Regions from separate parts of the Shewanella sp. ZOR0012 genome, predicted to be linked through region 3. Evidence: predicted binding sites of a transcription regulator. Region 3 holds the regulator's gene; each other region holds the start of a gene.
What was found. The regulator sigma-54, encoded in region 3, starts transcription at its own class of promoters, with help from an activator protein. The targets are predictions, from matches to a motif close to GTTGGCACGNNNNTNGNNT.

Region 1 (8,065 bases), 550 kb from region 3:
CTCTTTAAGGTGCTGAAGATGAAAGGTTATTGCATGACAAAACCAGTAAAGAGCACTTTTTCAACCACTTTACGTCCCGTTACAGATTGCAACGTGTTTTGTACGCTCAACAGGGCTAATTGTCGTAATTCATCTTTACCCGCCTGTGTACTTAGCTTTTGCACATCGGCACCACTAAAAGTGGTTAGCAGCGCATCTTCAATCAATGGAATGTGCTTTTGGGTCAACACATCATCATCTTGACCTCTGACCATAAGTTGCACTTTGATTTCGACAAGCCGAGCGCGATCCGGTCCTGGAAGGTTAAATAAAAATGGGCGAGGCATCGGCACATAAGCTGCCAATGCCGGCTCAGCAGCCGGCGCTGCCGTTTCGGTTTTAGCACCTTCGGCCTCGACAGGAGCCTCTTCACTACTTCCAAGGAAAAACCAAAGCGCGCCACCAATTAATAGCGCAACAAAGACACCCACACCGATAAAAATAAATAGCTTCTTTTTACTTTTTGGTGCTTCAGTACTTTCAAGTTCTAGTGATTCTTCCTTGGCCATTTTCTGTTCTCTTTAATAGGCTAAATTTGGGAATGGGATTAAGGCTCAGTTTATAATCCACTTTGTTACTATAGGTTACCTGCTTAAGCGTAATAATCTATACCCGAATTTAAACTAGTTGCTTGATTTAAACCTAAATCGAGTTCTTCTGCCGAGAAATCATCCACATTTCCACCACTTGCACCGCCACTGTCTGCAAATCCTCCCTCACGGCGTTGTCCTTGGTCACCTTGAGAGACATGACTGTCAGCGAGCTGCATGCCTTGTTCTTGTAATAATTCACGTAAACGAGGAATCGCTTGCTCAACCACATCGCGGGTCTGTGTCTGAGCAACATGGAATTGCACTTGCGTCTGCTCACCATGAACTTGTATTTTCACTATCATGTGTCCAAGTTCGGGTGGATCTAGGCGAATTTCCGCCTGTTGAATACCTTGGCTAACCATAGTAACAAGCTGCTGTTTCATCACAGGAGAAAAGCGCTGGATCATTTCCTGCATCTGATTTTGGTTTTCAACGCCTTGACGTAAGGAAAGATGAACCTGTGGTATCTCTTGGCGTTGAATTTGCTGGTTAGCTAAAGAGTGTTGTATCGATACCGCTTTAAAATCAACAGGCTTAAATTCTGTAACAGATTCTTCATGGCCAGTATCGAGCGAAGATAAGGCGTTTTCTTGCCGCGAATCCAGTGTGACGGCTAACTTGGCATCTTTTAACAATAATCCTGCCGAAATTTCGGCGCGTGAAGGATTGTCGTCAATAGCATTAGGCTCAACCGAAACCGCACCTAAGGCATCAAGCTCTTTAGTCGTAGAGTTTAATATCACAGCATCAGCATCGGTAACTGACACATTAGCTGTATTGATTGACGGTGACTGTCCAACCGTTGGCGCAGTCGTTTTATCAATTGATGGGAGCGACAGATTTATCGACTTATTGCTTAGTTCAGCCTCTTTCGCCTCTAACTTGTTAGCTTCAGAGATAGATTCCCCTTCAATCGGTAAAATGGGGGGTTCTGGCGGTTTAACCCATTTTTCAGTTCGCATCTCTGCAAGCATTGATGCATCATCTATAAGCGTATCATCGGTCGAAGCGCCAGTCTTATCCACAGTTTCAGTATTCGCCGTTGCAATCAAACCTACTGTATTAATTGACTGATTTTGTTTATTTATAATATCTTCTGGAAGTGCAGATGCTCGTTCTTGTTGAAAAACAAATGTACCCGTTTGCTCTAAAACTTGTGCATCTAATGTGTCATTCGTTACGGTAACTTCATTTGACTGAGCAAATTTCGCTAGCTCATCTAAAAAAGTTGGCTTGATAGTCTCTTCCGTTGGTAAAGCGCCATCCTCTGTTGCAGGGGCTAAGATGCTAGCGGCATCTTCTGTCGTTAATTGAGCTTCAAGCGGCAAAGAGTCGCTCGGAGCGGCCGCTTTTTTCATCTCGTTTGCCATGCCTATTTGAGCAAAAATCAAGCTAATATCAGCTTCATCATCTGCACTAGTATCATCAATATCTGTTTTCTGTTTTGCCGATTTGGCAGAAACATCTGGAGAAACATTGGTGTTAGTCGAGGATGAGCTAATAGATGTCACTGAAGCCAAAGCGGCAGAAAAGTCTTCACTATTAGCATCTTGCCCCAACATTTTACTTGAGCCAGCACTATTTTTCGCATTAGATACTAATAGGATATTGTTCATTTGTTGCATAAAAGCTCCTAAACATCCGCCCAGAGGAAAAAGAGCGTGGGCAAACGTCAATTTATACGGCTTTGGCTATATCTGGCATAAATCAAGCAAATAAAATGCCAACAAATGGATATTAAAAATTCGAGTATTATTGACTGTCGGATTGGTTAATTACTTCTTACGACGGAAAAATTGCTGCGAAGCAAATTCATCCGTCATTTTTTGCTCTTTTTTGAGCTCAATGACTTGGCGCTTTTTCTCTTTATTTTCTAAAAGTAGTTCCACAGCCTTACGTTTTTTTTGTTTTTCTAGCCAGTGCTGCTGACGGTAGTGTTTCTGCTTTTCACCATCGGCTACAACACGATTTTGCTGAGCAATAGCCTCATCGATTTGCCGAATAAAACGATGGAATTGGTGGTAATGACTCGCACTAATCGCCTGCCCCTGCTGCGACTGCATCTGCTTCATATAATCCAAGCGATAGTTATTTAGCGCATCGAGCTGATTTTGGCGCTTTTGGCACTCAAGTTGTGCCGACTTTAGCAGTAGCGCAGCCTGTTCCTCGGCATCGAGGGCTAACTTTAATACGAGTAATAGGGGATCGGCATTCGCCATAACGGCCTCAATTATTTACATTGCGCAGCGAGTTGCCCGAGCATCATTTGACTATCAGCAAAACTAAAGGCATCACGCATGGTTTGCCGCAGAAAAGCGTTCATTGCAGGTTGTAGACGTATCGCATTATCAATACGAGGATCGCTCCCTTGTGCATAAGCGCCAATCGAAATCAGATCCTTATTCTGCTGATAAAGGGAATAGGTTTGCTTGACGCGGCGCATGGCCTCAAGATGTTCATTGGAAATTACCATAGGCGCCACACGGCTAATAGAAGCCTCAATATCAATGGCAGGATAGTGCCCAGAATCAGCAAGCGATCGTGACAGCACAATATGACCATCGAGGATCGCCCGAGAAGCATCGGCAATCGGGTCCTGTTGGTCATCGCCCTCGGTTAGTACAGTGTAAAATGCGGTGATAGAACCTTGTCCAGGCCCGCCATTACCCGCCCGTTCAACCAGACGCGGCAATTTAGCAAATACCGAAGGTGGATAACCTTTAGTCGCCGGCGGTTCACCGACTGCCAAGGCAATCTCACGCTGCGCTTGGGCGTAACGAGTCAGACTATCCATTAATAACAATACGTTATAGCCTAAATCACGAAAATATTCAGCGATACGAGTCGAGGTTTCACAGGCGCGAAGGCGCATCAGCGGTGAAGTATCGGCGGGTGCCGCCACCACAACAGAACGCGCTCTCCCCTTTTCACCTAGGATTTCTTCAATAAATTCTTTAACTTCGCGGCCACGCTCCCCAACGAGCCCCACCACAATAATGTCGGCCGTGGTACCTCGGGTCATCATACCTAACAGCACACTCTTACCCACACCTGAGCCCGCAAACAAGCCCATACGTTGTCCCTTGCCAACAGTTAACATGGCATTGATGGCGCGAACGCCCACATCGAGTGGTTCAGTGATCGCACGGCGAGAAAGTGGGTTGATGGCGTTACTATGTCTTGGCGCCTGCTGTTCGGTAGATAATGCGCCGAGGCCGTCTAACGGCACACCATTACCGTCGAGCACGCGCCCTAACAGGGATAAGCCCACATTCAGACCCGCCTGCTCTCCAAGGGGAACAACCCGCGCGCCAGGTAACACGCCACGCAGCTCTTCAATTGGCATGAGATATAATAATTCATCATCAAAACCAACGACTTCGGCAATTAACTCTCCAGCCATGGTCTCAATAGAACACAAACTACCGACGGGTGCTCGACAGCCACTTGCCTCTAAGGTTAAGCCGACAACGCGCACTAATTGCCCACAGGCAACGGCGCGAAATGGGGGCACTTTATTGATGCAATGATTCAGTTTATTCAGCAGTTGATGGCGGCGATTGTGCATCTTGCTCTCCATCAGCTTGCGGTTGTGTTAACAGTTCATTATCGTCCAGTGTCGATTTAGGGACGATTTTAGCGGCATTTTCGTCATCAAGTGCAGCTTGTCGCTGTTGTTGCTGTAACGCTAAGTGAGATTGCTGATTACGCAGTGATTCAAACACAGCATCAATCCGTGAGGAAAGGGTTAAATCGACCAACGAGCGTTGGCTACTGATAATACAATCCCCCACCGTTAAGCTAGGATCGGCCTCTAATTGCCACTGATTACGGTTCAATTGGGTACTAGAATATAAGGTTTCAACCAAGGCAACATCATCGGAATGCATGCGAATACTGACGCTTTGCTCCTTGATTGGCAGAGATTCGACCCCTAAACGTAGCGCCGACAGGATTTGTTCTGGATGAGTTTTAAGTTCATGACCAATCACAGATTTAGCCAGCGCCATAGTGAGTGTCATTAAGGAATGTTCAATATCGCCATCGAGTATTTGCAATGGCTTTTCAAATTGGCTTAACAGCCCTTCGAAGCGGCTGACTAATGCCTTGGCTTCAGCAAGCCCAGCCTCAAGCCCTTGCTCATGACCTTGGGCTAGGCCCTCGGTATGGCCTTGCTCTAAACCTTCAAGTCTGCCCTGCTCCAGTCCTTCGGCATAACCTTGTGTCTTACCTTCGTTAAAGCCTTCTTCTTCGGCTTGAGCGCGAATATCTTCAATTTCCGCCATGGTGGGTGGCGCAATGGTTTCGGCGGCCACCGCCTTCGGCGCTTGCTGCGGCGAATAACCAAAGAGGTTTGAAATACTCACCTCTTCGGTTTGGGTCACATCGGGCAATTGCCAATGGCTAAACTCAAGCTCAGCGTCGCTGACCCCCCTGTGGGACAATTTATTGTCGCTATTGTCGCTCCGATTAGAGGAACTCATCGCCACCACCGCCGCCTAACATGATTTCACCACTGTCACTTAACCGACGTGCAATTGACAGAATTTCTTTTTGGGCGATTTCCACTTCGCTGATCCGAATTGGGCCCATGGCTTCTAAATCGTCACGCAGCAATTCGGCGGCCCGTTTAGACATATTGCCTAAAATCTTATCTTTGAGCTGATCGTCTGCGCCCTTCAGCGCCTTCATCAATACATCCTGCTGCACTTCACGCAGCAAGGTTTGAATACCACGATCGTCCACATCGATAAGGTTTTCAAATACAAACATTAAGTCTTGGATTTGCTGCGCCATTTCCTCGTCGGTTTCGCGCATGGTTTCCATCAACTGACTTTCAACACCCGTATCGAGGTAGTTCATAATGTTGGCCGCCGCCTTTAGGCCGCCCATCTTCGCTGCTTGCGCACCACCTTGGCCGGCGAATTGTTTCTCCATGATGTCGTTTAATTCTTGCAATGCTGCAGGTTGCACTTCTTCAAGATTGGCGATACGCATCATTAAGTCTAAGCGGGTATTCTCAGGGAACTGGCCGAAAATTTCTGCGGCTTGATCTGGCTCTAAATACGATAAAACAATGGTTTGGATCTGTGGATGTTCGTTTTGGATGATAGTCGCGACTTGGCGCGCATCCATCCATTTAAGGGAATCCAAACCTTTGGCGCCGCTGCCCATGATAATTTGTTCAATTAAATTACCAGCTTTGTCTTCACCTAGGGCCGCCGTTAACGCTTTACGGACGAACTCTTCGCTGTTGAAGCCAATAGAAGAATATTTTTGAATATCATCGAGAAACAGCTTATGCACTCCGATGACTTTTTCCTGACCAAAGTCTTCCATGGCCGCCATTGCCATACCCACTTTTTGCACTTGTTTAGGTTCTAAGTGCTTTAAAATAGAGGCGGCATCGGCTTCACTCAAACTTAACAGTAAAATCGCCGTTTTTTCGATGCCACTGAGATCCTTAATATTGAAACTTGAGGTTTCAGCGGCGTCTTTTGATTTATTCTCAGCCATTGTCTTGTAACCAGTTTTTCACGACTTGGGTTGAAAGCTCGGGCTCATTGGCCACAAGCGCACGGATAGCTTTAATCATATCATCATCTTTATGCAGATTAGGGATAAGAATTGAGCCATCGTCGGCATAACTATACTCTGCTTCTTTGGTATTGAGCATCCCTAAGGTGTCAGCAGCATATTGATCCTCAATCTCGGCGAGCTCATTACCCAATCTTGCATCGTCTGGCATGTTAACGCTGTCAGGATAGATTAAACGTTTGAGCATTGGGCGCACCACGGCAAGGATCAGCACTAAGATAACTAAGGCACCGATACCTAACTTTACTGCACGCCAGAACCAAGGCTGTTCCCAAAGTTCAGGGGCAGGCACATCTTCAACCAATTGATCCATAAAGGGAACAGTGACTACCTCTAAAACATCACCCCGCTGCGCGCTAAAGCCTACCGCACCTTCCAACAAACGGCGGATATTGGTTAATTCTTGCTCGGTACGAGCAACGCGTGCCACTTGCCCATTTTCACCCGCAGCGCCCGGTTTAAAGTCCACCGCAACTGACACACTCACGCGGCGCACTACGCCAATTTGCTGACGGGTATGGCTGATGGTGGTGTCTAATTCAAAATTACGAGTGGCTTCGCGGTGCGAGTTACCTGCGGTAACACTTTCGGTAGCTTTATCAGCCTCCTGAGGAATATTAGATTCCATCGGAGGTTGGTTCGATAATGCGCCAGGGATCCCCCCACTCGAGCCACCAGTAGAGTTATTTTCAACCGTCATTTCACTGCGTAGTGACGGTAAATCTGGATTAAACCGTTTGGCCGTTTGTTCAACAGCGGTGAAATCCATACTCACATCCACTTGGGAGGTAAAATTATCAGGCCCGAGAATAGGCGATAAAATCGAATCAATTTTAGTCCGGTATTCGGTTTCTTTTTGCTGTACCAACTCAAGCTCACGACGAGCTCTCGCAGAAACACCATCTTGGCTACCGGAGTTGAGTAAGCGACCATTAGAATCGGTTACCGTGACGCGTGAAGGCTCTAAGCCCTGAACCGCAGAAGCGACGATATCAACGATGGCATCAACTTCACCTTGGCCTAAGCCACCACGGCGAGTGTTAATTACAACTGTTGCACTTGGCTGAGAAGTATTACGGGCAAATACGTTTTCTTTGGGGAGTGCCAAAATCACTTTAGCGCGGCTTACGCTTTGTAACTGTTCAATCGCGCGGGCAAGGTTTTCTTCTTGGCTATGCTTGAGGCGAGCCTGTTCCATTCTTTGGCTCACACCAAAACCACTGTCTTGGGTAAGAAAGTCTTGGGTCGATGCAGCAGGACTATTAACCCCTGCACGGCTAAGCATCATTTTGACTTCTTGGTATTTATCTTCTGGCACTTTAACAACATCAACTTCGATCTGATATTTGATCTTGTTTTTATCAAGTACATCGAGTACTTGCACCATTTCCTGAGTTTCCATTTTACCCAATGGACGGTACTCAGGCTCCTGTGCCCAGATCATGACAAACACGGCTAACGCCAAACAAATGGCGAGGGCTAAAATCATGGTGATTTGACGCATCATATCGACGCCACCGAGACTCCCCAGCACGCCGGATTTATTTTCCTGTTGGACCCCTTGGTCCATTACGCCGGCATTCGATCCGACAATCATTTCTGTGCTCACGATTCGTACCTGCTAATTGCGTTATTCAAGGCCTAAACAGGCATGCTCATTATTTCTTTATAAGCTTCAACGAGCTTATTGCGCACTTGGACAGTGGCTTCAAAGGCAACACTGGCCTTTTCGCGGGCGATAACAGTATCAGACAAGCTCACGGTGGTATCACCCATTTCTAAGCGAGTCGCGAGGTTAGATGAGGTTGACTGCAAACCACTCACATTACCAATGG
Region 2 (8,065 bases), 1.8 Mb from region 3:
GCTTAATTAAGTTTTTCTGTTCATTAAACGAGTGTGCCGTGGTTTGGTTTAACACGGCAAATGGGCTAGTAGAGGCATTGGTCATTGGCAATTAAATCCTTAATACTCGATCGTTGTTTAAGACTGCTGGTGTCGTTTAAGCCAAGGAATTATAGCCCGATTGCGAACATTAATGAAAAGGCTGAATCATATATATGCCAGCATGGGTTAACTTGCTGAACTTGTGCTGACTAAAGCAAAAATATGCGATTTTGGCCTTGTAGAAAGAGCGATTTTTTGATGCTATCAGCAAGGCTGGTTTTGCCATCAGCGCAAATGATACAGCACTTAGGCTATTGGGGGAGAAAATGAGTATGTTTGTTAAAGTCACCATCGCGGCGACAGTCCTAGTGCTGAGTATTCTTGCCGTGGGAGTTTATCGCTTTAACATGACCAATGATGATATTTACATGGTCATGGAAGATGGCCAAGTATTGCAATACGATGAGGCCATGGCGCAGGCTGATGCTAAGGCAAAAGCCCAAGAAGCCAAATTATTAAGCAGTGAAGATGCGCTTGAATCTGTGGTACCCAGTGAAGTCAAGCCCGTTGCTAATGCCTCCGAAGTGATGCTTAAGCTGTTTAGCTTAAATACCGCTAATAAATTTGAAGTGAGCTTACCGGACAGCCACAAAGCCGTAGTGTTAACCCACTTTATTAACGTTAAACAAACGGAGTTTGCTATTGGGGATTATCAGGATGGCGAGGCTAAAGGCCGAGTGTTATTAGATTATTTACGAGTTACTCCGCTTAATTTTGACCCCGCTTTAGAGCCTGATACCCAAAGTGATGCGCCATTACAGGATGATCCACAGCAGCAAACCATGCCCTTTGTGGCGCCTTTTATTGTGACTAACCAAGGTTCAGGTGTGTTCTGGTATCTCGGCTTGTTTAGCCTAGATTATGGCCAAAATCGTGTGCAGCACTTAGGCAGTGTATTTATTGGCGATCGTATTGAGGTCGATAATATTGAACCTGTTTATCCCTTTGAATCCCCATTTAAAGTAGCTGTTACTTACCGTGAGAGGGCGGCTGATCAACCCATGACAACACCGCCAACTGTAATTAAAACCCTTAAAATCGGTGTCAGTGAATCAGAAATCAAAGCGCTGCATTAGGTTTAGAGCGGGGCTTATGCTAAGTTAATTTTACCTCAGCTGCGGCTGAGGTATTTATTTCATCTAGCGGCCGGAAAGCGAAGGTTTTGGCATAAAGCATAAAATTAAAACAAGGAGCGTGTTATGGAAATGACCAAAGTCACAGGCAAATTTGATGTTAAGCTCAATCCCGAGAATGCCTATGCCACAGGTGTGGGTGGTGTGAACTTGGGCAGAATGACTTTAGATAAAACCTTTTATGGTGAGCTAGAGGCCCGCAGCCAAGGCGAAATGCTCAGTGCCATGACCGCGGTAAAAGGCTCTGCTGGTTATGTGGCGATTGAACAAGTCGTGGGTAAACTGTGCGGCAGACAGGGCAGTTTTGTGCTGCAACATTTTGGCATTATGACCGATGGACAAAACCGCTTACACCTTGAGGTCGTTCCCCATTCTGGCGCGGGTGAACTCACAGGGCTATATGGCACTATGGCGATAAGCATTGAAAACGGTCAGCATTTTTATGAATTTAGCTTCTGCTTTGAACAGGAAGCCTAAGGCATGATTAACATAACATCGCGCTGATAAAACAAAACCAGCCGAAGCTGGTTTTGTGGTTTTTGCCCGAGTGACTAATACCAACATCTGAGTTATCAAGAGTATCTAGAGCTGAATTAGCAAGGGCTGAATGTTAAGACCATTATGAGGTTTTGACTTTGATCTTATCGACGACCTTTTTCACATCATCGGTATTTTTGGCAATGGTCAGGGCTAATTGACGCTCGGCATCGCTGGCCACTTCACCCTGTAAGGTCACTACGCCATCGGCAACGTCTACATTAATTTGGGTGCCAGAAACGTCGGTCGAGAACAACAGGCGGGTTTTCACCACAGTTGCGACCTTAGAGTCGGTTAAGGTCTTCACTACCTCACTGGTGCTCTCGTTTTCATTCATCACGGTTAATTTGTTTTCAACCCCTTTTACCCCGTCCAAGCTTTTGATCAGCTCCGCTGCGAGCGCCTTATCGACACTGCTCTCCACTTTACCGGTTAAGGTCACATGGCCGTTTTTCACGTCGGTCATAATGTCAAAGGAGTTGAGGTTAGTATTGAGCAACAAAGTCGTTTCGGCCTTGCCATCGAGCCAAGCATCTTTGGCATCGTCTTTCCAATCCTGTGCGGCGGTCACATTTAAGCTGATAGAACCGACAAGTAAGGTGGTTAAGGCTAAAGTTGTCGTGTTTTTCATAATGATATCCTCCGTTGTTATCTCGAAGGGACTAAAGCGTGAATCGTGCCAATATTTTTATCTGATTGATTTTAAGATAATTATATTTGTTTTCGGCTCGTTTCGACTGTTTAATCCAAAAGCAAGCTCGGCGCTTTTTACCGACAAAATGTAAATATTACCGAGGGTGATAAAGCGATTGGGCTTAAGCAAGATAGGCGTTAAGAATCGCCAGATCGCAGGCAACAAAAACGCGGCTCAGTTGGCCGCGTTATTGGCTGGCATTGCTGCCTTACAGGGCTTGGCTACGCAGGTGTAAGGTATCCAAATGGATTTGTAGCCAAGCAATATCCTCGGCCAATTGGCTGATTAACCTTGGGTGATTGGCTTTTTTAATTAACTGTTTGAGGTGGTTAAGGCGCTGACGCTCAAGCTCGCAGAGCACTGTGAGGGCATCGGCGAGTTGCTGTTTAATAAGTAAAGCATCGACATCGGCATAGGGCCGAGTCTGCGACGGCGGCACCGAGTGCGGGCCTATGTACTGTAATGATTGGGCGAGCAGTTGCCTAAATCGCGCCAACATCCCTTGGTATGTGTTGATTTGGGCAATAAAAATGCGTTTTAGGCTGTAGTCATCGACAGTGGTATTGGCCCGAGTATAAAAATCCACGCCGGTTTGCGTCAGCTCGATTAACTCATTAACCAGCTTAATATCGGCGCTCAGCTCGGTCTGATGTTGCGCAACATTAGACGTCATAACGACCTCCTGTGGTAGTTTGGGCAGCTCCGCCGACACGGATTGCCCACATTTTCATGGAAATATCAGTTTCATTCAGCTTCTATGCATATTTCGTTCACTTTTTAATGATAAGTTAATGGTTTGATTTAACTGATGATATTTATCTATTGTCGCCAGTAGGCCGACTATTGTCGGCAACTCTTACCGTTAAGATTGTTAAAGTTTCACAGCTGGCATACAGTGATTCCTTATTCACAGGGAGTGGCACAAGATGATCCGACCAACGCTTTTCTATCATCTACAGGACGTCGAAACCGAGCAGGCATTAGTGAAGCTCGAGGGCGCGCAGACCTACAACAAGCTACGCAGTAGCGATGATTTATCTTGGATTAGTCAGCTGGAGGCCAATCGTATCGATGTGGCGATCATTGAGCTGCCCCGTCTTAGCCGTGAAGATTACTTAGCCTTACTCGAGTCCAGCGCCATTGCGGATGTGGAGTTTATTTTCCTCTCCGACGGCCTGCCGAATCCTCACCTCGATACACTATTGTCCAAATACGCGGGCTACCATTTCCGTAAACCCATCGATATGTCCTTGCTGTGCGAAACCTTAGCCGATTTTGCCCAGCATCTGGTTGCCAATACCTCGACGCGCATTCGTCCCTATGCTAGCGAGTTAGACCAATATGGTTTGCTGGTGGGCTCCTCGTTACCTATGCACCGTTTGTACCGCACTATCCGCCGCGTGTCGGCCGCCGAGAGCAATGTGTTGATTATCGGTGAGAGTGGCGCGGGTAAAGAACTGGTCGCCAATACCATTCACTTAGCCAGCCCGCGGGTGAATAAGCCCTATATTGCGATTAACTGCGGCGCCTTGAGCCCAGAATTGGTCGATAGTGAACTCTTCGGCCATATTAAAGGCGCCTTCACCGGCGCGACTCGCGATCACCAAGGGGTATTTGAGCAGGCCGAAGGCGGCACCTTATTCCTCGATGAAGTCACCGAAATGCCCATCGAGCATCAAGTTAAGCTATTAAGAGTGCTCGAAAATAATGAATATCGTCCCGTCGGCAGCCCTAAGGTTCTCAAGGCCAATGTGCGCATTGTGGCGGCGACAAACCGCGATCCTTTAGTGGCGATTGAGCAAGGGCAACTGCGGGAAGATTTGTACTTTCGTTTAGCGCATTTCCCCATTCAAGTGCCGCCATTGCGGGAGCGCGGGGAAGATATAGTCGGACTTGCGAAGCATTTTCTGGCCTATCGCAATGCGGCGGAAAAACAGAGCAAAGTGTTCTCGTCCTCAAGTTTAGAGGCGATTGCGGCCCACGCTTGGCCGGGGAATGTGCGCGAGTTAAAGCATGCTATTGAGCGCGCTTATATTCTGGCGGACCATGAGATTACCCCTGAGCATTTACAGCTGACGCCCAGTGCGGAAAAAGAGACGACTGCGGAGGAAAATGTGGTGATCCCCCAAGGTATGCGCCTTGAGGAGCTGGAAAAAATCGCCATTTACCAAGCGCTTGAAACGAGTCAGGGCAATAAAACCGACACCGCCGAGCAGCTTGGTATCAGTGTAAAAACCCTCTACAACAAGCTCAGCAAGTACGAGCAACAAGTCGAAGCGGGTGAGCCGACGGCGGAATAGTGCTGATTATCAAATTAATATTGAAACAGAGCCGATTTTTACACTATTTTTTTTGTAAATAATAACTCCTATTCTACAGCCCTTAAACAGAAAAGCGGAGATAGAATATGAAACACTTATTTACGACAGCATTATGGCTTTCTTTGACTGCCAGTAGTTTTGTAAACGCTACCCCAGCGGTAGGAAGTCTTGAAACAGTCGCTGAATTGCCAATACGACCTGGCAATGTCAGTGTCACTGCACAAGGTCGGATTTTTGCCACGGTACATCCACTTGATACGCCGTCAGGTTTACAACTGATTGAAGTTAATCGTGAAACCAATGCTTACAAAGCTTGGCCTTCAATGGATTTACAAAAAGCTTCGACTGCCAATATGACTCAATTTGATACCTTATTAGGGATTGCTCAGGACAAAGCTGGACACCTCTGGACCGCAGATATGGGGTTAGAATTAGGTCAGACGAGGATTTGGGGATTCAACATTAAGGATGGCAGTCTATATAAACAAATTGTCCTACCACAAGCACTCGCGCCCAAAGGCAGCTTTATGCAGGATCTGGTTGTCGATTCACAAAAAGGCTAGATTTATTTAGCCGATATCGCCAACCCAGGCCTCTTAGCAGTGCGTATCGACGATGGTCATACCGTACGTTTTTCAGGTCATAGCTCGCTGCAGGCCGAAGCGGATGCAGTAATGAACATAGATAACAAAACAACATTGTTTAATGGCAAGGTTGCTAGTGTCGCGGTCAATCCCATCAGTTTATCTGCCGATGGAAGTACACTCTATTATGGTGCAATGAATGGTACTCACTGGTATCAGTTATCGACTGCGGCTTTACAAACAGGCAATAATGATAAAATTATCGCGACTGTAAAATTAGTCGGAGCTAAGCCAGTGTCAGATGGCGCTGCAACGTCCAAACAAGGTAATCATTACTTCACCAATTTGAACCACAATGCCATATCTATGTTAGATAACAAAGGTACGCTATCAACAGCGGTCAGTTCTCCACTACTGGATTTTCCCGATAGTGTGCAATTTGGTGAAACGGGCTGGTTATATATTTCAGTGAATCAATTGCATAAAGCAAAAGCCTTTAATGGCGAAGCTGAAACAGCCAAACCACCTTATCGCATCATGCGACTCTGGACTGGTGAGGATACCGCTGCGGGTCAATAACACCTTAGCTGCAACTGCAAAGTTGCAGCTTTTCGTTGCAGTATGAGCGATATCGCAACGGTTATTTCCATTGATGTGAGTCGTTGGTTTAACTCGAAAGGATCTAAAAATAAGTTAGGTGTTGATTGTGTAAACTATCAATGCCTCATATTGTTACTAGCACAGGTCAATTTGAGATGGTGAGATAATTTTTGGAACAAGGAACAAGTTCAGTGACACTTAATCAACCTCCTAAGAGTGCGCTTTATCTCAAGGCGTTGAGTACCCAGTACCGACCTCTACTGTGGTTTTTTGCCGTTGCCTTGTTAGTGCTTGGATTGCTTTGTGCGAGGGCGGCCTGGTTACAACCCGAGCCCGTGTTACGGCTTGTGCTTGGTTGGGTGGCATTTTTTCTGTTGTTCCCTGTACTGCCGCTAGCGTTAGTTCGGCAACAATCTTGGTTAGATACCGAGCGACAGCAATTGTGGCTCGGTAAAGGTGTATTCAATGGGAAGTCGCCTGGATTGTGGCGTTGGCGCGCCTATGCCTTTTCAGATATTAATGCTGTGCAACTCTATCTGCTACAAACAACCCATTGGCACCAGCTCGACCGTAACCGCCAAGCGGAAGATACGGTCGATCACTATCTCGCCTATTTACAAGTGCAGCAGCCTAAAGGGAGTCAATTGAAATTGGCTAACAGCACTGACAAGCAGGAATTACAGCAAGTTTTGCAGCAATGCGCGCAAGCGATAGGCTGTAAGTTTCAGGATTTTAGCAATAGTCCTCAAAAATCCCACCCCAAAGTGAGTGAATTTAATTTTATGCGAGTGCTTATTGCGCTTGCTGTTTTTATCTTAATAAACATCGCGATAGTGTCATTTACGTGATTTTTGGGTCGATAGCATTTTCAGTCGATTCTTGATAAGGCACAAACACCTTCAAAGAGGCGGGCAGGATATCAATATTGAGTTCCTCCGGCTCACAAATCTCGCCATCAATCACATACTTGCATTGGGGCTGACTGCTGATCTTCACCTTTTTCGCGTGGGCATGTTTCACTTTGCCTGTGTTGGCCGAGGTTCCAGAGTCGCTATTGGCGGCCTCTTTAATCCAGCCGGTAAAAGCCAGTTCAGCCAAACTGATAAGCTGTTCATTCGGCTCATTATTTGAATCTAACCAAGTGATATCCAACAAGCCGTCGGTCATATTGGGTTTGCCCTTACCTTGGGCGAGTAAGCTGGTAAAAGGCGCGGCATTGGCAACCACTAGGCTGTGGGTTTGCACTGTCATTGGGGCTTGGTCATCTAAAGTTAGCTGCAACTCGAGGTTGGTGTTGGTGTTCACCGCGCGCCACAAACCATCGAGGTAGGCGAGTTGGCCGAGAGCATTTTTACGCTCGCGGCTCGCCGACTCAATCATTTGCTGCTCAAACCCAATGCCGACCAGCAGCAACACCAGTCGCTCATTGCAACGCGCCGTGTCTATGGTCTGTGTCTGGCCTTGGATAATATTATCAAGGGCTTGGGAGACAGCATTCAGCTTACTGCTTAAACCAAAGAGGGCGTGTGACAGGGCATTGGTGGTGCCTAACGGGATAATGCCTAAGGTGATATCGGTGTCGATAATCTCCGCAGCGACCTCAGTGACTGTGCCATCGCCCCCGCAAGCGATGATGATATCGGCGCCCTGAAGCCGGGCTTTTTTCGCTTGGGTTTGGGCGCTAATCTCTGGCGTGGTGAGCGCTAACTGCACCTCAAAATAGCGTTTCAGTTCAGTACAAATTTGTTCGCCATGGGTCTGCCATTTACCCGCGCCAGAGACGGGATTGGCGATAATCCAGGCTCGCTTATGCAGTTTGATTTCCCCTTGAGTGTACATCTGCTCCAGCGCTTTAAGTTGCCAGCGATTTAACCCTGCGGTTTTACGAATGCTTTTAATCTGTTGCAGCACCTCGGCAAAGCTGAGCTCGGGGCGGCGGCACACAAGATAAGCGGCCAGCACCATTACGGATCGCCCGCGGCCGAGCGCACAGTGGATTAATACCCGCTTTTGGGCGCGTACTTGACGGTGTAACCAGTTAATCGCCTGATTTAATTGGGCGCTAGTCGGCACACTGTGGTCAAGAATAGGGATATTCAGATAGTCGATATGATC
Region 3 (8,065 bases):
TTGAACTAAGAGCCGCGGGCAGTTTAAAGGCGGCGATGAACGATATTATTGCGGCTTACCAAGCGAAATCCCAAGCTAATGTGGCGGCACAGTATGCGCCTTCGGGTTTATTGCTTAAGCGGATCCAAGAGGGGGAGCGGGTTGATATTTTTGCCTCGGCGAATATGAAACACCCGCAGGCCTTAGTCGATGCGGGAGTGGGTCAACAGGTGCAAATGTTTGCCCGTAACCAGCTCTGCGCCATTGCTCAAGCGGAAGTGCCACTCACTAGCGCGAACTTATTAGACACCCTGCTCGCGTCGCAAATTAAGCTTGGTACATCAACGCCAAAAGCCGATCCCGCTGGCGACTACGCTTGGGCAGTGTTTGCGAAAGCCGAGGCTTTAAAACCCAATGCGAAAACTATATTAGAAACCAAAGCCATGCAGCTAACTGGTGGGCCTGAGAGTGCTAAACCGCCCAAGGATCGTAATCCCTATGCTTGGGTGATGGAAAATAAGCAGGCGGATGTGTTCTTAACCTATTGCACCAATGCGGTGCTGGCACAAAAAGAAGTGCCGAGCCTTAAGATTATCGATTTACCGCCAGAGTTAGCCATTGGCGCCGACTATGGCCTATTGGTGTTAAAGGATGCTAATAGTGCAGCCGCACCTTTAGCCGAGTTTATTTTATCCCCTGAAGGACAGGCAATTTTGAGCAGTTATGGTTTTCAGCCGCCTAAAAAATAATGTCTAATGGACTCATTAAAAATGGCGCGAAATAGCGCCATTTTTGTTGCTCGCTTTAGCAAGGCTTGGGCCAGTGCTAGTGCATTAAATATAAAGTCGCTAATCCTAAGAAGGCAAACAGACCTATCACATCGGTGACTGTGGTGAGCACCATACCGCCCGCTAACGCCGGATCTACTTTTAAGCGCTTTAAGATCAGCGGAATACTGGCGCCTGCTAGTCCTGCGACTGTCATATTGATGAGCATTGCACCGCCAATCAGGCTGGCAAGCGCCATATCATCTTTCCAAACTAATACCGCGATAAACACTAACATCGACCACATTAAGCCATTCAAAAAGCCAATCGCGAGCTCTTTGCCTATCAGCCAGCGGGCATTACTTTGGCCAATATGGCCTAGGGCTATCCCGCGGATTACTAGGGCCAAGGTTTGATTACCTGCGACGCCGCCCATGCTCGGTACAATCGTCATTAAAATCGCAATCGTGGCAAACTGTTCAATAGTGCCCTCAAACATATTGCTGACAGAGGCCGCCAGCAGAGCCGCAAATAGGTTGATAGTGAGCCAGAGCGAACGGCGGAAGGTACTTTTGAGTACTGGGGCGAAGGTGTCTTCATCATCGTCCATCCCCGCCATCCCCATCATAGAGTGCTCGGCGTCTTCACGGATAACATCCACCACGTCATCGATGGTGATCCGGCCGAGCAACTTGCCCTCACTATCGACCACGGGCGCTGACACCCAGTCATGGCGCTCGAACAGTTGTGCCACTTCACTGTCGGACATGCCCACGGGAATGCTCTCGATATCGGTATCGATAATGCTGCTGATATGAGTATTGGGATCGCAGGTGAGCAGATCCGCAAGTTTGACCCCACCAAGCACGCGATCGTGTTTATCCACCACGTATAAAGTATCGGTAGTGTCGGGCAGGTTGCCCCGTTGGCGCAAATAACGCAGTACCACATCGATATTGACATCGGGTCTTAAGGTCACAGTATCTGTGTTCATTAGGCTGCCTGCGGTCTCATCGGGATAAGAGAGCGCTTGCTCGACTCGCTGCCGGTTTTGCAGACTCATCGACTGTAATACTTGTTTATACACAGTATCTGGCAGGCTTCGCAGAATATAAGCCAGATCGTCCGTATCCATGCTGGCGGTAGCCTTGGCGACTCGCTCTGGACTCATGGTGCTGATCAGCGGGTCTTTTAACTCTTCGCTGAGTTCATCGAGAATATCCCCGAGCTGATCTTGATCGACGAGTTGCCATAACACTTGCCGAGCTTTGGGAGGTGACGATTCTAAAATCAATGCGATATCTGACGGCGCCATATTTTGTAGCATTTGCCTGACATGCACAAACATACCACTGTTGAGGGCTTGACTCAGTTGGTCGAGACGGTGTTCGGCTTGTAAACTGTCTGAGGCTTCTACAGGCATGTTTCCTCCATGGCGGCGGTGGATGGGTTGGCGTTTAGCTATTGAGGACTTAAGCCAAAGCGCAGCAGTACATTGTAATTTAGCGCACGGGAGGGCGTCGAGTCACAAATGTGTTTTACTGGTATAAGGTGCTGAAATCAAAACCAAACAGGATACTGAATACCGGCAGGGATCATCGAGATGATACCATCAGCAGGCTTCGTCAAACTTAGCGTCGATAAGGGCACAAATGGCATTAAGTGCAGGCTCGGCATCCGGGCCTTCGGCGATGAGGGTGATGGTTTTACCCATGCCCGTCTCGAGCATGAGTAAACCCAATACACTGGCGGCAGAGGCCTGTTTTTCACCTTGGATCAGCGTAATGCTGGCATCAAACTCAGAAGCAAGCACTACGAGCTTTGTGGCGGCGCGGGCATGTAAGCCGAGTTTATTGCAGATGGTGACTTGGCGCTCAAGTTTTGGCATGGCTCAACTCTCGATGGCGCGCATTGACTTTATGTTTGCCATTACTAAAACGTTTAGCTAGTTGCTCAGCTACATAGACTGAGCGGTGTTGGCCACCTGTGCAACCAATCGCAATCGTGAGATAGCTACGATTATTGCGCTCTAAATGGGGCAACCAGGTTTCGAGCAAATTCTCGATTTGCCAGATGAACTTATTCACCAGTGGCTGGCGATTTAAAAACTCCGCTACGGGTTCATCTAAACCGGTGAGAGGTCTAAGCTCCGGTTCCCAATGGGGATTTGGCAAAAAGCGCACATCAAACATAAAGTCAGCTTCGGTCGGCATACCATGCTTAAAACCGAAGGACTCGAAGTTGATCACCAGTTCCTTATCGACACTGCCAAGGAGTATTTGCCGCACTTGGTCGCTGAGTTCATAGATATTCAGATTCGAGGTATCTATATAGTGATCCATCTGCTGTGACAGCGGCTCGAGCAATTTGCCTTCAAGCTTGATGGCTTCTTGCAGTGACACTCGGCTCTTAGATAAGGGATGTAAGCGCCGCGTTTCACTGTAGCGTTTGAGCAACACTTTATCGCTGGAGTTTAAGAAGAAGCTGGTGAGTTCAGTGCCCGTAGGCAGGCTGGCAAGCTGTTTAACCAGCACTTTGTCTTGCTCTGGTAAATTGCGCACGTCAACACTGATAGCAACGAGATCGTTACTGCCTTTGAGCTGTTCAAGCAAACTGCCAATCAAAGGCAAAGGCAAATTATCGACACAATAGTAGCCGAGATCTTCAAGCACTCTAAGTGCGACCGATTTGCCTGAGCCTGAACGCCCTGACACTATGACCAGTTTCATCCAATGATTACCTGATAGAGTTCCGTTTCATCATGCGTCTTGCGCAATTGTTTTAATATTTGCTTGTCACTGAGCTTTTCAGCCATGCATGACAAGGTACTTAGGTGCTGCTGACATTGGTCGGCAGGCACGAGTAGTGCAAATAAAATATCGACGGGTTGTTTATCGATAGCATCAAAGGCTATCGGCTCCTCACATTTTATCAATATCGCTATGGGTTGTGTTATATCGGTTAATCGACCATGTGGAATGGCGATACCGTTACCTATACCTGTGCTACCCATCTTTTCGCGCGCCACGAGGCTTTCGAAGATCTCTTGAGATGAGAGGGTGGGGTACTGGGCAGCGGCTAAGTCGCTGATGAGTTCCAGTACCTTTTTCTTACTGCCCGGAGTGGCGCAGGTTGTGCACTCCGGCCGCAGTATGGTACGAAGTTCCATTGCTAGTGTTTTGTTAACTTCTCTTTGTGTTTAATAACCTGACGATCAAGTTTATCAATCAGGACGTCTATGGCAGCATACATATCTGCATGCTCTGAAGTCGCGAAGACTTCACCACCGGTGAGGTTGATTCTCGCTTCGGCAATCTGTTGCATTTTCTCAACATTGAGCACAACGTGCACATTATTGATCTGTTCGAAATGACGTTCAAGTTTTGAAAACTTTTCCTCAACATATGCCCGTAACGATTCAGTAATCTCGATATGGTGTCCACTTAGGTTTATTTGCATAGAAACGTCCTCCGATACTCACAATAGGCTATAAACTTTTACGCTGATTGGAAGGGGGAATAAGCATCGCTTCTCGGTACTTCGCAATGGTTCTGCGCGCAACGTTAATTCCCTGTTCTGCCAGAAGTTGAGCCATCTTGCTGTCGCTTAATGGTTTTTTCTGGTTTTCCGCTGCAACCAGTTTCTTAATGAAAGCTCTGATTGCTGTGGATGAGCACTCACCGCCATCATCCGTCCCGACGTGGCTTGAGAAGAAATATTTTAGTTCAAAAAGTCCTTTTGGGGTATGCATGTATTTTTGTGTGGTCACCCGTGAAATGGTGGACTCATGCATCTCTACCGCCTCGGCGATATCGTTTAGGACCATAGGTTTCATGGCTTCTTCACCGTATTCGAAGAAACCCTGTTGGTATTGCACTATGCAGTTTGCCACCTTGAGCAGTGTTTCGTTACGGCTTTCAAGGCTTTTAATAAACCACTTGGCTTCTTGCAGATGGCCACGAATAAATTGGCTATCAGCTTGATTTTTTGAACTTCGGGCCATTGCTGCATATTGCTGATTTACGTTGATTTTTGGCATGCAGTCAGGGTTTAATTCGACCACCCAACGGCCGTTTTTCTTCGACACCGATACATCGGGGATCACATATTCTTCATCGACAGGGGTGATGAGTAAACCGGGACGAGGGTTCAAGGTTTGGATCAGCGCAATACTGTCCCTTAACTCGTCCTCTTTCAGTTTGGTCTTACGCATTAACAGCCTAAAGTCGCGAGCGGCGATCAGATCTAAATGATCTTTGATCAGCATGCGGGCGTTTTCGATGTGAGGGGTATCAGGCGAAAAATGAGATAGCTGGATCAGTAAACATTCGCTTAAATCCCTTGCCGCGACACCAACGGGGTCGAAATGTTGAATACGCTTGAGCACGGCTTCAACTTCGTCGAGTTCAATCTCGGGATTGCCCATGGCTTCGAGGATATCTTCAGTGCTTTGAGTGAGATAACCTTGATCGTCAATGGCATCAATAATCGCGGTGGCAATGGCTAAATCGGTTTCAGAGAAGGGTGTGAGGTTTTTTTGCCATTCTAAATGTTCGTACAACCCCTCGCTAGTTTCCCCTTGGAAGGGCATGTCATCTTCACGGCTGGCGCCAGAACCTGAGTTTGGCGATGCGGTAAATACTTCATCCCAAGTGGTATCCATGGGTAACTCTTCGGGCAGAGATTCTTTGGTCAGCGACTCGGCAATGTCCACGGTGGAATTATCTTGTTCCTGTGGCTGGGCAGTCGTTTCGCTAAAGTCGGTATCGGCGATATCTTGCTTACGTTCGCTAGGCGCGTCAAATTGCTCCTCTTCCAGCTCGAGAAGAGGATTAGAGTCTAAGGCTTGCTGGATTTCTTGTTGCAGTTCCAATGACGACAGTTGCAGCAGGCGAATGGCCTGCTGAAGTTGTGGCGTCATGGTTAACTGTTGACCCAGTTTGAGCTGGAGTGACGCTTTCATGTTACCGCTGATCCCTAGGTTATTATTGTGAGTTTAGGTCGCTTGATATCATATGGATGGAGCCTAGCGCTCTCAAATTCAAGGCTTATTAGCTTTGTTTTAGTAACTATAGCCTGAATTGTTCACCTAAGTACACAGCCCTAACTTGCTGATTGTCTAAGATCTCTGCGGGTGTGCCCTCGGCAATAAGATTACCGTGACTCACAATGTAAGCATGTTCACAGACGTCTAAGGTCTCGCGCACATTGTGGTCTGTGATAAGTACTCCAAGGCCTCGGCTCTTAAGCTGCTCGATAATTTTCTTGATATCGATAACGGAGATCGGATCAACGCCCGCAAAGGGCTCATCAAGCAGAATAAACTTGGGGTTGGCCGCTAAGGCGCGGGCAATTTCGACGCGGCGACGTTCACCGCCCGATAAGGACATGCCTTGGCTGTCACGAATATGGGTGATATGGAACTCTTCTAGCAGTTGCTCTAGTGCTTCTTCGCGCTGGTCACTATTGAGCTCTTTACGGGTTTGCAGTACCGCCATGATGTTGTCGTGTACGGTTAATTTACGAAAGATACTCGCTTCCTGTGGTAGGTAACCAATACCTTTGCGGGCACGCAGATGCATAGGATCGGCGGTTAAATCATCATCGTCGATAAAGATATGGCCTTTATCGCTTTTAACTAAGCCCACGACCATGTAAAAGGTGGTGGTTTTACCCGCACCGTTAGGGCCGAGTAGACCGACGACTTGACCCGTTTTTACTGTCAGGCTGACATCTTTGACAACCTGGCGGCTTTTATAACTCTTGGCGAGATTCTGTGCTTTTAAGGTGATTTGGGTCATTTAGAATCCTGTTTTTTCACAGGTTTATCTGTTGGTGTATTTTTGAGTTCTTCCTGATAATTATCAGGTTGAATAATGGTAATTACGCGATCATCACCATTGCCGCTACTTTCGGCGATCAGTTTTTGCTGAATAATATCGTAACGAATTAAATTGCCTGTAACTTGACTACCCGCTTGGTCTAGGGTCGCTGTACCAGTTAGGGTCAACGTCCGAGTGGCCATTTCATAGCGAATCTCTTTGGCGCTAGCAGATGCAGGGCGGCCATCATCAAGGATTTGGCTGTAGGTTGCTGGATTTCCTGTAGCCAGTAAGACTTTACTATTTTCGCCTTCGACAGAAAATGCACGGAGTTGATCCGCATGGATTTTAATTGAGCCTTGAACAACTTCAACGGGGCCGAAGAAAATGATCTGATTGTTTTTAATGTCCGCAGTTTGACTGACGGCTTTAATTTTCACTTCTTGCTGTAAGTCACCGATCTTGGCGAAGGCATTCATGCTTATCATTAGCATTAGGCTGGCAAGTAATATGTTATTTTGCTTCATAGGTTCCTACTACCTGACTGGTCAATTGCACTTCCTGCGCGTTAAGGTCGGCATAAAGGCCTTGCCCTTGAATATTAAAATCTTTCCCTGTGACGTAAATGATGCGGTCAGAGGTCATTATCATTGTGTTGAGATCGAGTTCTAAAAAACTGGTGGACAAGGTTTGTATCGGTTCACCAGGGCTGATGGCATCGATAATAACATTATTTTCTAATACAACCTTGCCAGTATCTTTGTTGAGTCGACCTTGATCGGCTCTGATCTGCCATTTTGCTTTACCTTGGTCGGGATACACAAGATAGACAGGCTGAATAAAGTCGGTTTGGTTTTTAAGCTCATAGTGTTCCATGTGCTTTGCCGTGACGCGACTATTGACTTGTCCTTGCTCGTTAAACTCGATGCTGCGCAGATCTTCGATAATGTAGTCGGGCCTGTCTGTATCATTCAGGCTGCTATCGGTATCGCCACCGCGTTTTTGTTGGACCTGCCAATACAGCACGAGTGCAGTACCAAAAAAAGCAATAATGGCGAGGGTCACACGACTCATATGCTCATCCCATGGGCTGAGGTAAATTTGTTTTGACTCAGAAGTAACAGATCTGTCAGCTCTCTGAGCGCACCATGACCACCATTTAACTGGGTCACAAAATGGGCGTGTTGGCGCACATAGGGATGTCCATCGGCGACACAGACGGCAAGACCGACGACATTCATCACTGGCAGGTCGACAATATCATCACCGATATAGGCAACTTCTTCTGGTGTGACATTGTAGAGCGACAGCAGTTCTTCATAGGGGACAAATTTATTATCCACACCTTGATAAATATGGGTTACACCGAGGGCCGTCATGCGGTTTTCAACAATTTTAGACTGGCGGCCTGTTATCACGGCCAGATTAAAGCCACTGGTCAATAATGAACGCACGCCATAACCATCGCGGGTATGGAAGGCTTTGAGCTCTTCACCC

Region 1: L976_RS19840 (flagellar hook-length control protein FliK) is a predicted target of sigma-54. The motif match lies at 2,342-2,360, and genes of this name have one in related genera.
Region 2: L976_RS09410 (BON domain-containing protein) is a predicted target of sigma-54. The motif match lies at 2,417-2,435, and genes of this name have one in related genera.

What each region holds. Positions count from the first base shown of each region.
Region 1 is NZ_JTLE01000094.1:4,125,329-4,133,393, reverse strand. It holds gene fliL (flagellar basal body-associated protein FliL) at 27-548, opposite strand; gene L976_RS19840 (flagellar hook-length control protein FliK) at 632-2,257, opposite strand; gene fliJ (flagellar export protein FliJ) at 2,408-2,851, opposite strand; gene fliI (flagellar protein export ATPase FliI) at 2,863-4,200, opposite strand; gene fliH (flagellar assembly protein FliH) at 4,169-5,116, opposite strand; gene fliG (flagellar motor switch protein FliG) at 5,103-6,149, opposite strand; gene fliF (flagellar basal-body MS-ring/collar protein FliF) at 6,142-7,827, opposite strand; gene fliE (flagellar hook-basal body complex protein FliE) at 7,872-8,065, opposite strand, start outside.
Region 2 is NZ_JTLE01000094.1:1,758,943-1,767,007, forward strand. It holds gene L976_RS09395 (hypothetical protein) at 1-85, opposite strand, end outside; gene L976_RS09400 (hypothetical protein) at 348-1,157, shown strand; gene L976_RS09405 (DUF3224 domain-containing protein) at 1,281-1,691, shown strand; gene L976_RS09410 (BON domain-containing protein) at 1,834-2,382, opposite strand; gene L976_RS09415 (hypothetical protein) at 2,654-3,118, opposite strand; gene L976_RS09420 (sigma-54 interaction domain-containing protein) at 3,372-4,745, shown strand; gene L976_RS23625 (major royal jelly family protein) at 4,853-5,329, shown strand; gene L976_RS23630 (L-dopachrome tautomerase-related protein) at 5,330-5,929, shown strand; gene L976_RS09430 (hypothetical protein) at 6,142-6,798, shown strand; gene L976_RS09435 (diacylglycerol kinase family protein) at 6,791-8,065, opposite strand, start outside.
Region 3 is NZ_JTLE01000094.1:3,571,651-3,579,715, forward strand. It holds gene L976_RS17245 (molybdate ABC transporter substrate-binding protein) at 1-728, shown strand, start outside; gene mgtE (magnesium transporter) at 805-2,169, opposite strand; gene L976_RS17255 (HPr family phosphocarrier protein) at 2,359-2,634, opposite strand; gene rapZ (RNase adapter RapZ) at 2,621-3,475, opposite strand; gene ptsN (PTS IIA-like nitrogen regulatory protein PtsN) at 3,472-3,915, opposite strand; gene hpf (ribosome hibernation promoting factor) at 3,918-4,205, opposite strand; gene L976_RS17275 (RNA polymerase factor sigma-54) at 4,234-5,709, opposite strand; gene lptB (LPS export ABC transporter ATP-binding protein) at 5,816-6,547, opposite strand; gene lptA (lipopolysaccharide transport periplasmic protein LptA) at 6,544-7,095, opposite strand; gene lptC (LPS export ABC transporter periplasmic protein LptC) at 7,082-7,642, opposite strand; gene kdsC (3-deoxy-manno-octulosonate-8-phosphatase KdsC) at 7,639-8,065, opposite strand, start outside.